One region of the Enterobacter sp. ECC-219 genome, then DNA from elsewhere that is predicted to be linked to it. Evidence: predicted binding sites of a transcription regulator. Region 1 holds the regulator's gene; the other holds the start of a gene.
The links. The regulator CRP, encoded in region 1, controls carbon source genes, mostly activating them, when cyclic AMP is high. The targets are predictions, from matches to a motif close to ATGTGANNNNNNTCACAT.

Region 1 (6,283 bases):
TGTTTGAGTCGCCCGATTCGCCCGGCGCGTCATACTCCAGACGCTGCTGACACCTCTGCAACGCAATTTCACACGACTGCAAATAGCGCTGCGCCAGACCCGGCGTCAGCATCGTGTGCTCGCGCGCCAGCGTCGTCATGGCGTTGATATGCTCGACGATAAACTGGCTGTGCGTCACCCACAGCTTCATATCCGCCAGATAATGTGAATTAAAGCCCGGCTCCTGCATCGCCTGATTCAGCGAGTTAAAGAGGGCGTTATGCGCCTGGTTGACCTTCATACGTTCGTAGGCAAGCGGGGAAGGCTGCGGATCGTCGCTCAGGATCAGACGAATGGCCTGCTGATCGGCCTCCAGCGCGTCGTGGGCGTTTTGCCTCAGCAGCCCGCTCTGCCACTGTGGCCACAGCCAGACCATACCGCCAAAGGCGATCAGGCAGCCAATCAGCGTGTCGATCAGGCGGGCAACGATGAACTGTTCGCCGTTAAGCGTAAGCAGTTGCAGGGTATATACCGCCGTTACCGTAAAGCCCACCATCGCCCAGCCGTAGTTTTTGCGAATGATTAGATAGCTCACCAGGGTGATAGCCAGCATGCCCGCCAGGGTATAGCCCTCGGGCACGTGAAAGTGCAGCGTCACGCCTGCAATAATCAGCCCCGCCATCGTGCCGCCCGCCCGGTGCAGAATGCGCACCCGCGTGGCGCCATAGCCGTTCTGGGTGACAAACAGCACGGTCATTAAGATCCAGTAGGGTTTCGGCAGGTGCAGCGCCATGCCCATCAGGCTGGCGATACTGAGCATGACGCTAATTCGTGCGGCGTTGCGCAGGGCGGACGATTTAAGAGAAAGATAGCTTTTGAGCGCCGGCAGCAGCGGCAGACGTTTTTGTTTATCCGCCATCAGGTCGCGGGGATAAAGCGGTCGCTGGGTGCGCAGCACGCGGGCGATGCGGCTGAAGTGCCAGGCGGCAAACTGGCCGACCGGATTTTCCGGGTGCTGACGGGCAATTTTCTCCAGCGCGCCGAGCTGTTTGTCCATGTTAAAGCGCGTGGGGTAGCGGTGATAAAGTATATCGTCAGCCAGCACCCGCAGGCGCGCGGAGACGGTCTGCGCGTTCCAGCGAATCACCGCTTCGGCATGGCTGCGCTCAACCAGCTTTTGCACCTCCTGCGGGTGATGAAGGCTAACGGAGATATGCTCCTGAAGGTCCAGCCCCACCTGGAAGGTACGCAGCAGCCGTTTGTACTCGTGGTTCTTGTTTGCGGCGAGCATATGCAGCTGCTGATAGCACTGGCTTATCAAATCCACCACTTTTTGCTGGCGCGTCAGCAGCGGCGGTAAGGATTTTTCCGGATCGGTATGCTGGGTGAGCAGGGTGTATTTGGCTTCGCAGTAATCCGCAAGCTGCACGTAGAGCAGGCTCAGAGATTCTCGCAGCGGCTGCTCTCGCCATAGCCAGAACCAGAACCAGTTAAACAGCCCGTACCACAGCGTGCCGAGGGCGTAGATCAGCAGCGGCTCCCACACGGGCATATTCCCGGCGAGGCTCAGGGTAAAGATGGCCGCAATGAGTGACGCTGGAAGCAGGCGAGCGTGCAGCGAGCTGATTTCCGCCGTGACGCCGAGGGTCATCGCCAGCACGGTCAGGATCAGTGGCAGGGGAATATCGCGAGCCAGTAACAGCTGCACCGCGAGGCTACAGCCTGCAAACAGGCAGCCACCGATAATCAGGCGTTTGAAAAAGCGCTTATGCGGCGTGTCCAGACCGGCGATGTTGCAGCAGGCGGGCACGAGGGAAAACAGCAGGCCCTGCTGAAGATGACCTAGGAGCAGGCCCACGGCCACAGGAAGACACAACACCAGCGTTTGTCGCAGTGCGTAGTTAACTTCCGGGTGATAGATCAGCCTGCGCCACATGGGGAAAAGAGACAAAAACGGCGTGACACCTCGCGATGGCACGCCGTTTAAGCAGGATTAACGGGTTCCGTAAACCACGATGGTTTTACCGTGGGCGGAGATCAGGTTTTGATCTTCCAGCATTTTCAGAATACGGCCCACTGTTTCACGGGAGCAACCAACGATCTGACCAATTTCCTGACGGGTAATTTTAATTTGCATGCCGTCCGGGTGGGTCATAGCGTCTGGCTGTTTCGCCAGGTTCAGCAGGGTTTGCGCGATACGGCCGGTCACGTCCAGGAAGGCGAGGTTACCCACTTTCTCTGACGTCACCTGCAGACGGCGCGCCATCTGGGAAGAAAGACGCATCAGGATGTCAGGGTTTACCTGAATCAGCTGACGGAATTTCTTGTAAGAAATTTCAGCCACTTCACATGCTGTCTTTGCACGAACCCAGGCGCTACGTTCCTGGCCTTCTTCAAACAGGCCCAGTTCACCGATAAAATCGCCCTGGTTCAGATAAGAAAGGATCATCTCTTTCCCTTCCTCATCTTTGATCAGCACTGCCACCGAGCCTTTGACGATGTAATACAACGTTTCCGCTTTTTCACCCTGGTGAATCAGCGTGCTCTTCGATGGGTACTTATGAATGTGGCAATGAGACAAGAACCATTCGAGAGTCGGGTCTGTTTGCGGTTTGCCAAGCACCATGCGCTGTTATCCTCTGTTATAAGCTGTCACCAGAGTCATCAGATGCATCCGGACTCTGGGGTTGCAATCGAATTCTTACCCATACCCTGGGAAGTCGGCTGTCGTAACGTTTCGCAGCCAGTAAAGTTTGATGTCCTCTGCATACATGTGTAACGTCAATGTATTACTGTAGCATCCTGAGTGTTTTAGCATAGCTTTCGCCGCGTGTCTCCTGGTGTCTCGCTTCAGCATGATGCAGGTCGCCTTCCATTGCGAGAAATGTAACGCACGCGTAATCTGTCACCAAAAATGCAACGTTGGAGTTAATGAATATGCAAGCGCGCGTGAAGTGGGTTGAAGGTTTAACGTTCCTGGGGGAGTCCGCGTCAGGACACCAGATTTTGATGGATGGTAACTCCGGCGATAAAGCGCCGAGCCCAATGGAAATGGTGCTGATGGCGGCAGGTGGATGCAGCGCGATTGACGTGGTGTCGATTCTGCAAAAAGGTCGTCATGACGTAACGGATTGCGAGGTTAAACTCACCTCAGAACGTCGCGAAGAGGCGCCACGCCTGTTCACCCACATTAATCTGCACTTTGTTGTCACCGGGAAAGCGCTGAAAGACGCGGCGGTTTCACGCGCGGTGGACCTGTCTGCGGAGAAGTACTGCTCTGTGGCGCTAATGCTGGAGAAAGCGGTAAAAATTACGCATTCGTATGAAGTGATTGAGGTGTGATTCACGGGGCATCGTGCGTGTTGATGCCCTCACCCTAACCCTCTCCCACGGGGAGAGGGAACATCTTTACGCGATCTGCTTCCCTTCCATCAACCGCTGAACCAGCGGCGTCATGATGAGCTCCATTGCCAGCCCCATTTTTCCACCCGGCACCACTAACGTATTCATGTGCGAAATAAACGAGCCCTGCAGCATCGCCAGCAGCCAGGGGTAATCAATGCCTTCAAGATTGCGGAAGTGGATCACCACAAAGCTCTCGTCCAGCGACGGGATGCTTTTCGCCGCGAACGGATTGGAGGTGTCCACCGTCGGCACGCGCTGGAAGTTAATGTGGGTGCGGGAGAACTGTGGCGTGAGGTAATTGATGTAGTCTTCCATGGAGCGCACCACGGAGTCCATCACCGCCTCGCGCGAATGGCCGCGCTCGCTCATGTCACGCGTTAGCTTCTGGATCCACTCCAGGTTAACGATAGGGACCACCCCGACCAGCAGATCCACGTGGCGCGCCACGTCGTGCTGAGGCGTAACCACGCCGCCGTGCAATCCTTCATAAAATAATACATCGGTGGGTTCCGGCAGCGGTTGCCAGGGGGTAAAGGTGCCTGGTACCTGGTTCCAGGGTACGGCTTCATCGTAGGTGTGAAGATACTTTCGGGACTGCCCGGTACCGCTCTGCCCGTATTCGCGGAAGGTTTGCTCCAGCAGACCGAAATCATTGGCTTCCGGGCCGAAGTAGCTGATGTGTTTACCCAGATCGCGCGCCTTGCGGATCGCCATGTCCATCTCCGGACGCGTATAGCGGTGAAAGCTGTCGCCTTCGACCTCCGCCGAACGGAGATTCAGCTGGGCGAAAATCTTGCGAAAAGCGAGGCTGGTGGTGGTGGTTCCCGCACCACTCGACCCCGTAACGGCAATAATGGGATGTCTGGCAGACATAGCAACTCCCTGACTGAAAAGGTTGGAAGATCAGCCGTGAAACGCGTTGCGGGGCATGATATTGACCGTCTCATGCAGTTCTGACCACACCAGCACCACGTCGCCGCTTTTCAGCTGGCGTTTAACATCGTTGACCTTTTGCTCAAGCGAACGCTCATGTTCACCATAATCGGTGCCTTCGCGTAATACAAAGCTTTCAATCAGATTATCGAGCGTTTCGGGAGCCAGATCTTGCCAGGGAATGATCATTTTGCACCGTCCAGGTAAGGAGTAAGCCAGTCAGGAATACGCGCCTCCAGCCACATTTTCGGGCGGCGCAGCGTGCCGCCGATAAACCCAACGTGGCCGCCATGTTCAGTTAACTGATAGTGAACGTTGTCGGGCAGGAATTCCTGCGCGGGGATCGAGTGGTGATCCATAAACGGGTCATCCTTGGCGTGAATGATCAGCGTCGGCTGCGTGATTTTGCTGAGCAGCGGCATGGCGCTGCACTGACGATAATAGTCAATTGCATCGGCGAAGCCGTGGATTTTCGCAGTGATCAGATCGTCGAACTCGCGAATACGACGCACCTTTTTCAACTGGCGCAGGCTTACCGGCAGGGTATCCGGGTAGGCCTTGAGCTTACGCGCCGCGTTGGCCTTCAGCAGGTTAAGCAGGTAGCGCTGATAGACGCGGGAAAAGCCTTTATCCATATGGTAGCTGCACTGCTCCAGCATAAACGGCGCGGAAACAATCACTGCAGCATTCAGCGGTACGCTGTCGCCCTCTTTGGCCAGCAGGCAGGCGAGCATATTTCCACCCAGCGAATAGCCCACGGCGGCCGTTGGCACGGTGCCAAAGTTGTCCCGCAGCCAGTGTAAGAACCACGTTCCGTCTTCGGTTTCACCCGAGTGATAAATGCGTTTCTGCCGGTTCGGCTCGCCGCTACAGCCGCGAAAATGCATCACCACGCCGAGCCAGCCGCGCGCTTTTGCCGCCTCAATTAACCCATGTGCATACGGGCTGTGCAGGCTCCCCTCGAGACCGTGAAAGACTACCAGCCGCGGCTTATGACGCGCCTGTTCCGGCGCTTCGCTCCAGGCGAGATCCAGAAAATCACCGTCTGGCAGGTCAAGCCGCTGCCAGTGCGGAGTGAACTGAACCTTGCGGCGGATCAGCCGCGGCAGCATGGTCTGCAAATGGGGATTGGCCACGCCGCGCAGGGGCACGAACTCGGTGCTGTCTTCGGCCGCAATGTCGAAGTCTGAAGGAATGATTTGGGTCATAAGCGCGATGCTGATTCTTGTCGGAAATTTACGATACTTTCCGAATTGTACCCCGTTTAGCCTGGATTTCCGAACCAGGAACTGATCCCGATCACAAATATTTACCTTGATTATTACTCTCAGGCTAATGATTCCGCCCTACGCTTAATTGATGCCTTTCTCGCCAGAGCGCAGACTTTACTCAACGTTAAGCAAATCAGAATGATGTGCTGAATCAGGAGGTTAATAATGTTATCTGGGCAAACACCCGCGCGGCAATGGAACACACGACGCAGCGAGAAAGCGCGTCGACTGGCGTCCGTACCGGTGCAGGGGAAAGTACTGCCAACCGGCGATATTGTCGGCATGCTGGAAAAACTGATCGCACCGGGCGACAAAGTCGTACTGGAGGGCAACAACCAGAAGCAGGCGGATTTTCTGTCCCGCTCGCTTGCCGAAGTGAACCCGCAAATCGTCCACGACCTGCATATGATCATGCCGAGCGTTGGCCGCAGCGAGCATCTGGATATCTTTGAAAAAGGCATCGCCCGCAAGCTGGATTTCTCCTTCTCCGGGACACAAAGCCTGCGGATCTCCCAGTTGCTGGAAGATGGTCAGCTCGAAATCGGCGCGATCCATACCTACATCGAACTGTACTCACGCCTCTATGTCGACCTTTCGCCCAACGTGGCGCTGATTGCCGGTTTTAAAGCGGACCGCAAAGGCAACCTCTACACCGGGGCGAGTACCGAAGATACCCCGGCGCTGGTGGAAGCCGC
Region 2 (6,283 bases), 600 kb from region 1:
AGTGCATCGCGGCGGCAATTCCTTTCACCAGATTGGCGTGCGGCAGACCGTATTCCAGCGTGCCGAGCAGCGGCTTAATCAGGCGGTCGCCCGCGCTCAGCTTACGCAGCGGCTGACGGCCCACGCGCTCAACGTCATCTTTCAGATACGGGTTTTCAAAGCGGCTGAGGATTTTCTGGATGTATGCTGCGTGTTTATCAGCATCAAAACCGTAGCGTTTGATCAGCACCGCGCCGCTCTCTTCCATCGCCCCTTTTACCACCGCGCGGATCTGCTCATCGAGGATCGCATCACGAATGGTCTGATGACCGGCCAACTTTCCGAGGTACGCGGTTATAGCATGCCCGGTGTTCAGCGTGAAGAGTTTGCGTTCGACAAATGCCATCAGGTTATCGGTTAATTCCATACCCGGAATGGTCGGCAGCGTGCCCTTAAACTGGGTTTTATCGACGATCCACTCGCTGAAGGTTTCTACGGTCACTTCCAGCGGATCGTGGGTGGCGGATTCGGACGGCGGAACAATGCGGTCCACGGCGGAATCGACAAAACCAACGTGCGCGTCAACCCAGGCTTTATCTTCGTCAGCCACGGCCGCCATGACGTGACCTTTCAGCTGCGTGGTACCGCGCACCATGTTTTCGCAGGCGATGATGTTCAGCGGAGCGTCGTTGCCCTGCGCCTTACGTTTTGCCAGGCCTTTCGCGACTGCTGGAGCGATACGCTCAAGTACGACCGGGCCCACAGCGGTGGTCACCAGGTCAACGCTGGCGATCAGATCAATCACGTCATCGCCGATGCTGCTGACCGCGTTGACGCCAGAGACGGTTTCAACCTGTTCATTTTCACCCACCACATGGACCTGATAGCTATGACGGGCATTCAGGGCATCCAGAACCACCTGATTCACATCGGCGAATGTCAGGGTAATGCCCGCGTCTGCCAGCAGTTTACCGATAAAGCCACGACCGATGTTACCTGCACCAAAATGTAATGCTTTCATAGTGTTAACCTTAATCAATGTTTTTACCCGAGAGGGCTGGGGTGAGGAACGTTTACCTCCTCACCCTAGCCCTCTCCCCAAAGGGGAGAGGGAAGAGGGACTGCTATTTGTTGAGCAGGGCCAGAACTTCTTCAACGCTGGTGGTGTTAGCCAGACGCTCAATGACGGTTTCGTCGTCCAGCGCGTTGGTCAGGCTGGTAATCACCTGAATGTGCTCGTTATTGCGAGCGGCGATACCAATCACCAGACGGGCGATGTCGTCCTCTTCTTCACCGAAGCGCACGCCGTCAGGATACTGACAGAACACTACGCCGGTTTTCAGCACGCGGTCTTTCGCTTCAACCGTACCGTGCGGAACCGCGATGGATTCACCCAGGTAGGTCGGCGTCAGTTTTTCACGTTCCAGCATCGCTTCAACGTATTCTGGCTGAACGTAGCCGCCTTTCACCAGTTGTTCACCAGCAAAGCGAATCGCCTCTTCTTTAGTGGCCGCGGTACGACCGAGGAAGATGTTCTCCGCGCCCAGCTTGAACAGGTGAGCATTGCTCTCGTCAAAGCTGTCCTGCAGGCTGGTACGCACTTTCACTTCATTATCTTCATGACGCTGCGCGGCAACCAGACGTTCGGTCAGGCTGGTGTACAGGCCGCTGTCGAGGAAGTTGGTCAGCGAGATGTGCTGTGCCTGCGGCACCTGACGCATGGCGCGTTCGGTCAGGTCGCGGTGCGTGATGACCAGGTCAACGTCCGGCGGCAGGCTGTTAATGGCGCTGTTGGTCACGGAGATGTTGGTCAGGCCCGCATCCTGCACTTTCTTACGCAGCACGCCTGCACCCATTGCGCTGGAACCCATACCGGCGTCGCAGGCAACGATGATTTTACGCACGTGGCTCAGGTCGTTAGAGACGTCGCCAGCCGCCAGCGGGGTTGCGCCTTTGGATTCGGCTTTCATGTCGTGCATACGGCGGGTTGCCGCTTCAATATCGTCGTCTTCTTTCACTTTGCTGGTTTTCAGCAGGATAGAAGAGACCACGAAGGAGACCGCCATTGCGGCACAGATCGCCGCGATGTTCGCGAAGTACGCACCTTTCGGGGTCATCGCCAGCACCGCCAGGATAGAGCCCGGAGAAGCAGGAGAGACCAGGCCGCCGCCCAGCACGCTCAGGGTGAACACGCCGGTCATACCGCCGAGGATAACGGCCAGGATCAGGCGTGGGTTCATCAGCACGTACGGGAAGTAAATTTCGTGGATACCGCCCAGGAAGTGGATGATAGCCGCACCGCCAGCAGACTGCTTCGCGCTGCCGCGACCAAAGAACATGTACGCCAGCAGAACGCCCATGCCCGGACCCGGGTTCGCTTCAATCAGGAAGAAGATGGACTTGCCGAGATCGTGAGACTGCTGAATACCCAGCGGCGAGAAGATACCGTGGTTGATGGCGTTGTTCAGGAACAGGATTTTCGCCGGTTCAACGAAGATAGACGCCAGCGGCAGCATGTCGTGCGCCACCATGAAGTTAACGCCCGCCGCCAGCAGTTTGGACAGCACTTCAACAGCAGGACCAATGCCGAGGAACGCCAGAATCGCGAGGATCATCCCGATGATGCCCGCAGAGAAGTTGTTCACCAGCATTTCGAAGCCGGATTTGATCTTGCCATCAACCCAGACGTCGAATTTCTTAATCGCCCAGCCGCCGAGAGGACCGGCAATCATCGCACCGAGGAACATCGGCATATCCGCACCGACGATAACACCCATAGTCGTGATAGCACCCACTACGCCACCACGGTCACCGCCCACCAGACGACCACCGGTGTAACCGATGAGCAGCGGCAGGAGATAGGTAATCATTGGGCCAACAAGTTTCGCCAGCGTTTCGTTAGGCAACCACCCTGTCGGAATAAACAATGCGGTGATAATACCCCACGCGATAAACGCGCCGATATTTGGCATCACCATGTTGCTGAGGAAACGACCAAAGCTTTGAACTTTGATCTTGAAATCGGATGACATAAAACACCCCTTCTTATGTTTACGCTTAGGCTTGCGGCCCGAGGTTTATCGTTAATGTGCGGCGGCAGAGGTAGCCGGGCCCTGTTCTGATGCTGTGAAATCTGGCACTGAATCGTTCAACTGTCCAGACAGCGAAAATTTATGTGATGCCCATCACGTAAATGCAGGGGGTGTGCCGCCCTTCATGGTGATCTGAATCACAAAATAAGTGGGCAAAAAAAATACGATGGCGAGAAAAGAAGCAAAAACCACGGATTTTTGTGATGTATATCTCTTTTTGGTTTCGTGAGTTTGTTTCTGGATTGTGACTGATTTCACAAAATATTTTTATGCAGATTTCTCCGACTGGGATCGGCGTCAGGATGGCCTTCCGTGACACGGAAAGCTAAAAAAACACTTTTCGTATGTAGTATGGCGGAAAGCTAAAACCTGAATTACGCTCATTATGTAAGGTTGAGTATATTATTATTCAGGATATATTTTGACACGCTTATAAACTTGCATGGAGATATTATAAAAAACGATACTCCCCGGCTCTGAAATAATCAGTGTGCCTTTTAAATTTAAAAATAAATTAATTAGGCTGCGTGCTGTTTTATTAGTTTAATGAGTTGACGTTGTTTAAGTGAGGAGAATATGTTTCTCAACTATTTCGCTCTGGGCGTGTTGATTTTTGTATTTCTGGTTCTTTTTTACGGAATCATCGCCATTCATGATATCCCCTATAATATGGCCAAAAAGCGCAATCATCCCCATGCCGATGCTATTCATACGGCAGGCTGGATCAGCCTGTTTACGCTCCATGCCATCTGGCCGTTCCTGTGGATTTGGGCCACCCTGTACCGCGAAGATCGCGGCTGGGGTATGCAGAACCACATCACCAGGGCGGATGAGGTTCCGGGCATGGATGCGCTGGCCAAACGCGTGGCCGAGTTAGAACACAAGCTGGCAGCGGTTCAGCCCTCTGATGATAAAAACACGCTGGAGCGCTAATCATGGATCTGTTGATTATTCTGACCTATGTGGCATTTGCCTGGGCAATCTTTAAAATATTCCGTATTCCGGTAAACCAGTGGACGCTTGCTACCGCGACGTTAGGAGGCGTGTTTATTGTTGCCGGACTTATTCTGCTAATGAACTATAACCATCCGTATACCTTTACGGCGCAAAAAGCGGTTATTTCCATTCCGATTACGCCGCAGGTCACGGGGGTGGTGACTGAAGTGACCGATAAAAATAACCAGCTCATTAAAAAAGGCGAAGTGTTATTTAAACTGGATCCGGGCCGCTATCAGGCGCGCGTCGACAGACTGAAGGCAGACCTGGTGACCGCGACGCACAATATCGACAATCTGAAAGCGCAGCTGTCGGAAGCGGTTGCCAATACAACACGCGTCTCCGCTGAACGCGATCGCCTGTATAAAGATTATCAGCGCTACCTGAAAGGCAGCCAGGCGAAGGTGAATCCGTTCTCTGAAAGCGATATTGATAACGCGCGGCAGAACTATCTGGCGCAGGATGCCATGGTGAAAGGTTCCGTTGCTGAACAGACGCAGATTCAAAGCCAGCTGGACAGCATGGTGAACGGCGAGCAGTCGCAGATTGCCTCGTTACGCGCCCAGCTTGCTGAAGCGAAATACAACCTCGATCAGACCGTGGTGCGCGCGCCGAGCAACGGCTATATCACCCAGGTGCTGATTCGTCCGGGAACCTATGCCGCCGCGCTGCCTTTGCGCCCGGTGATGGTCTTCATTCCTGAACAGAAGCGTCAGATTGTGGCCCAGTTCCGTCAGAACTCGCTGCTGCGCCTGAAGCCGGGCGATGAAGCGGAAGTGGTGTTTAACGCGCTGCCGGGCCAGGTGTTCACCGGTAAGCTCACCAGCGTTCTGCCTGTGGTGCCGGGCGGGTCGTATCAGGCGCAGGGCGCGTTGCAGGCACTGACCGTCGCGCCGGGTACGGATGGCGTACAGGCGCTGATTGAGCTGGAGCCTAACGCTGACGTCGATGCTTTGCCGGACGGCATTTATGCCCAGGTGGCGGTCTATTCGGATCATTTCGCCCACGTCTCGGTAATGCGTAAAGTGCTGCTGCGTATGACCAGCTGGATGCACTACCTCTATCTCGATCACTAATCCTTCCGGGGCAGGAATGCGACACACATACCTGCCCTTTTTTCATCGCTTGATCCATACTGACTTTTTCCCGGCATCAAGGATCAGGCAATGAAACTCATCGGTAGCTACACCAGTCCCTTCGTGCGAAAAATCTCGATTCTCCTGCTGGAGAAAGGGATTGAATTTGAATTCGTTAATGAGCAGCCCTACAACGCCGAAAACGGCGTCGCGCAGTATAACCCGCTGGGGAAAGTTCCGGCGCTGGTAACGGACGAGGGCGAATACTGGTTCGATTCCCCCATCATTGCGGAGTATGTCGAACTGCTGGGCGTTGCCCCGGCAATGCTGCCGTCTGACCCTAAAGCGGCGCTGGCGGTGAAGCAAATTGAAGCCCTGGCCGATGGCATTATGGATGCGGCACTCACCTCCGTACGCGAGCAGGCGCGTCCCGCCGCGCAGCAGTCAGAAAACGAATTGCTGCGCCAGCGGGAAAAAATCAGCCGCAGTCTGGATATGTGCGAACAGCTTATCCGGGAGGGCAAGATCCACACCGACAGCCTGAACCTGGCAACCATCGCCATCGCCTGCGCCATCGGCTATCTCAACTTCCGCCGGGTGTCCCCTGGCTGGTGCGTGGACCGTCCGCTGCTGGTGAAACTGGTAGAAACGCTCTTTCAGCGCGAAAGTTTCGCTCGTACCGAGCCACCAAAAGCGTAACCCGGCTGCCCGGCTAAGCCGGGCAGATTAGTTACAAGTCGAGAGAATTTCTTTTTGCTTGTCTGAAAAATAAAAGAATTTAGCCGAGGTGACAACTTCGCCCAGGAAACCTTTTGGATATTTGATATAGAAATCCATCGCCTGGATATTTTTATCAAGATGGTCAGGGAATTCGGGAAGACTACCTGCCATTGGGCGAGTGAGGTGGTTAGAGTCTGCACCAATATAATAATCAGGGTTACCAAATTGTGCGCGACTATATTCAAATACAATAGGCTCAGCACCATAATTTTTCATAAATTCATTAGTAACGTCAGGGTCGCCAGACTTTGTTACTGCGAAAATTTCTACGCGTAAATATTCAAAGTTTCTGGTCATGGTGAAAATTGTGGTGTCGATGGAGTCGTCAGACAGGGATGGGAACATGCCAGAATGCACATA

Region 2: V1603_RS03770 (PTS mannitol transporter subunit IICBA) is a predicted target of CRP. The motif match lies at 3,270-3,287, and genes of this name have one in related genera.

The regions. Positions count from the first base shown of each region.
Region 1 covers NZ_CP143680.1:206,696-212,978, reverse strand. The annotation lists gene V1603_RS01155 (YccS/YhfK family putative transporter) at 1-1,915, opposite strand, end outside; gene crp (cAMP-activated global transcriptional regulator CRP) at 1,973-2,605, opposite strand; gene V1603_RS01145 (OsmC family protein) at 2,917-3,321, shown strand; gene V1603_RS01140 (phosphoribulokinase) at 3,388-4,257, opposite strand; gene V1603_RS01135 (YheU family protein) at 4,288-4,506, opposite strand; gene V1603_RS01130 (hydrolase) at 4,503-5,525, opposite strand; gene mdcA (malonate decarboxylase subunit alpha) at 5,754-6,283, shown strand, end outside.
Region 2 covers NZ_CP143680.1:809,981-816,263, forward strand. The annotation lists gene mtlD (mannitol-1-phosphate 5-dehydrogenase) at 1-1,000, opposite strand, end outside; gene V1603_RS03770 (PTS mannitol transporter subunit IICBA) at 1,104-3,011, opposite strand; gene V1603_RS03775 (DUF3302 domain-containing protein) at 3,648-4,004, shown strand; gene V1603_RS03780 (HlyD family secretion protein) at 4,007-5,143, shown strand; gene V1603_RS03785 (glutathione S-transferase) at 5,234-5,842, shown strand; gene V1603_RS03790 (hypothetical protein) at 5,870-6,283, opposite strand, start outside.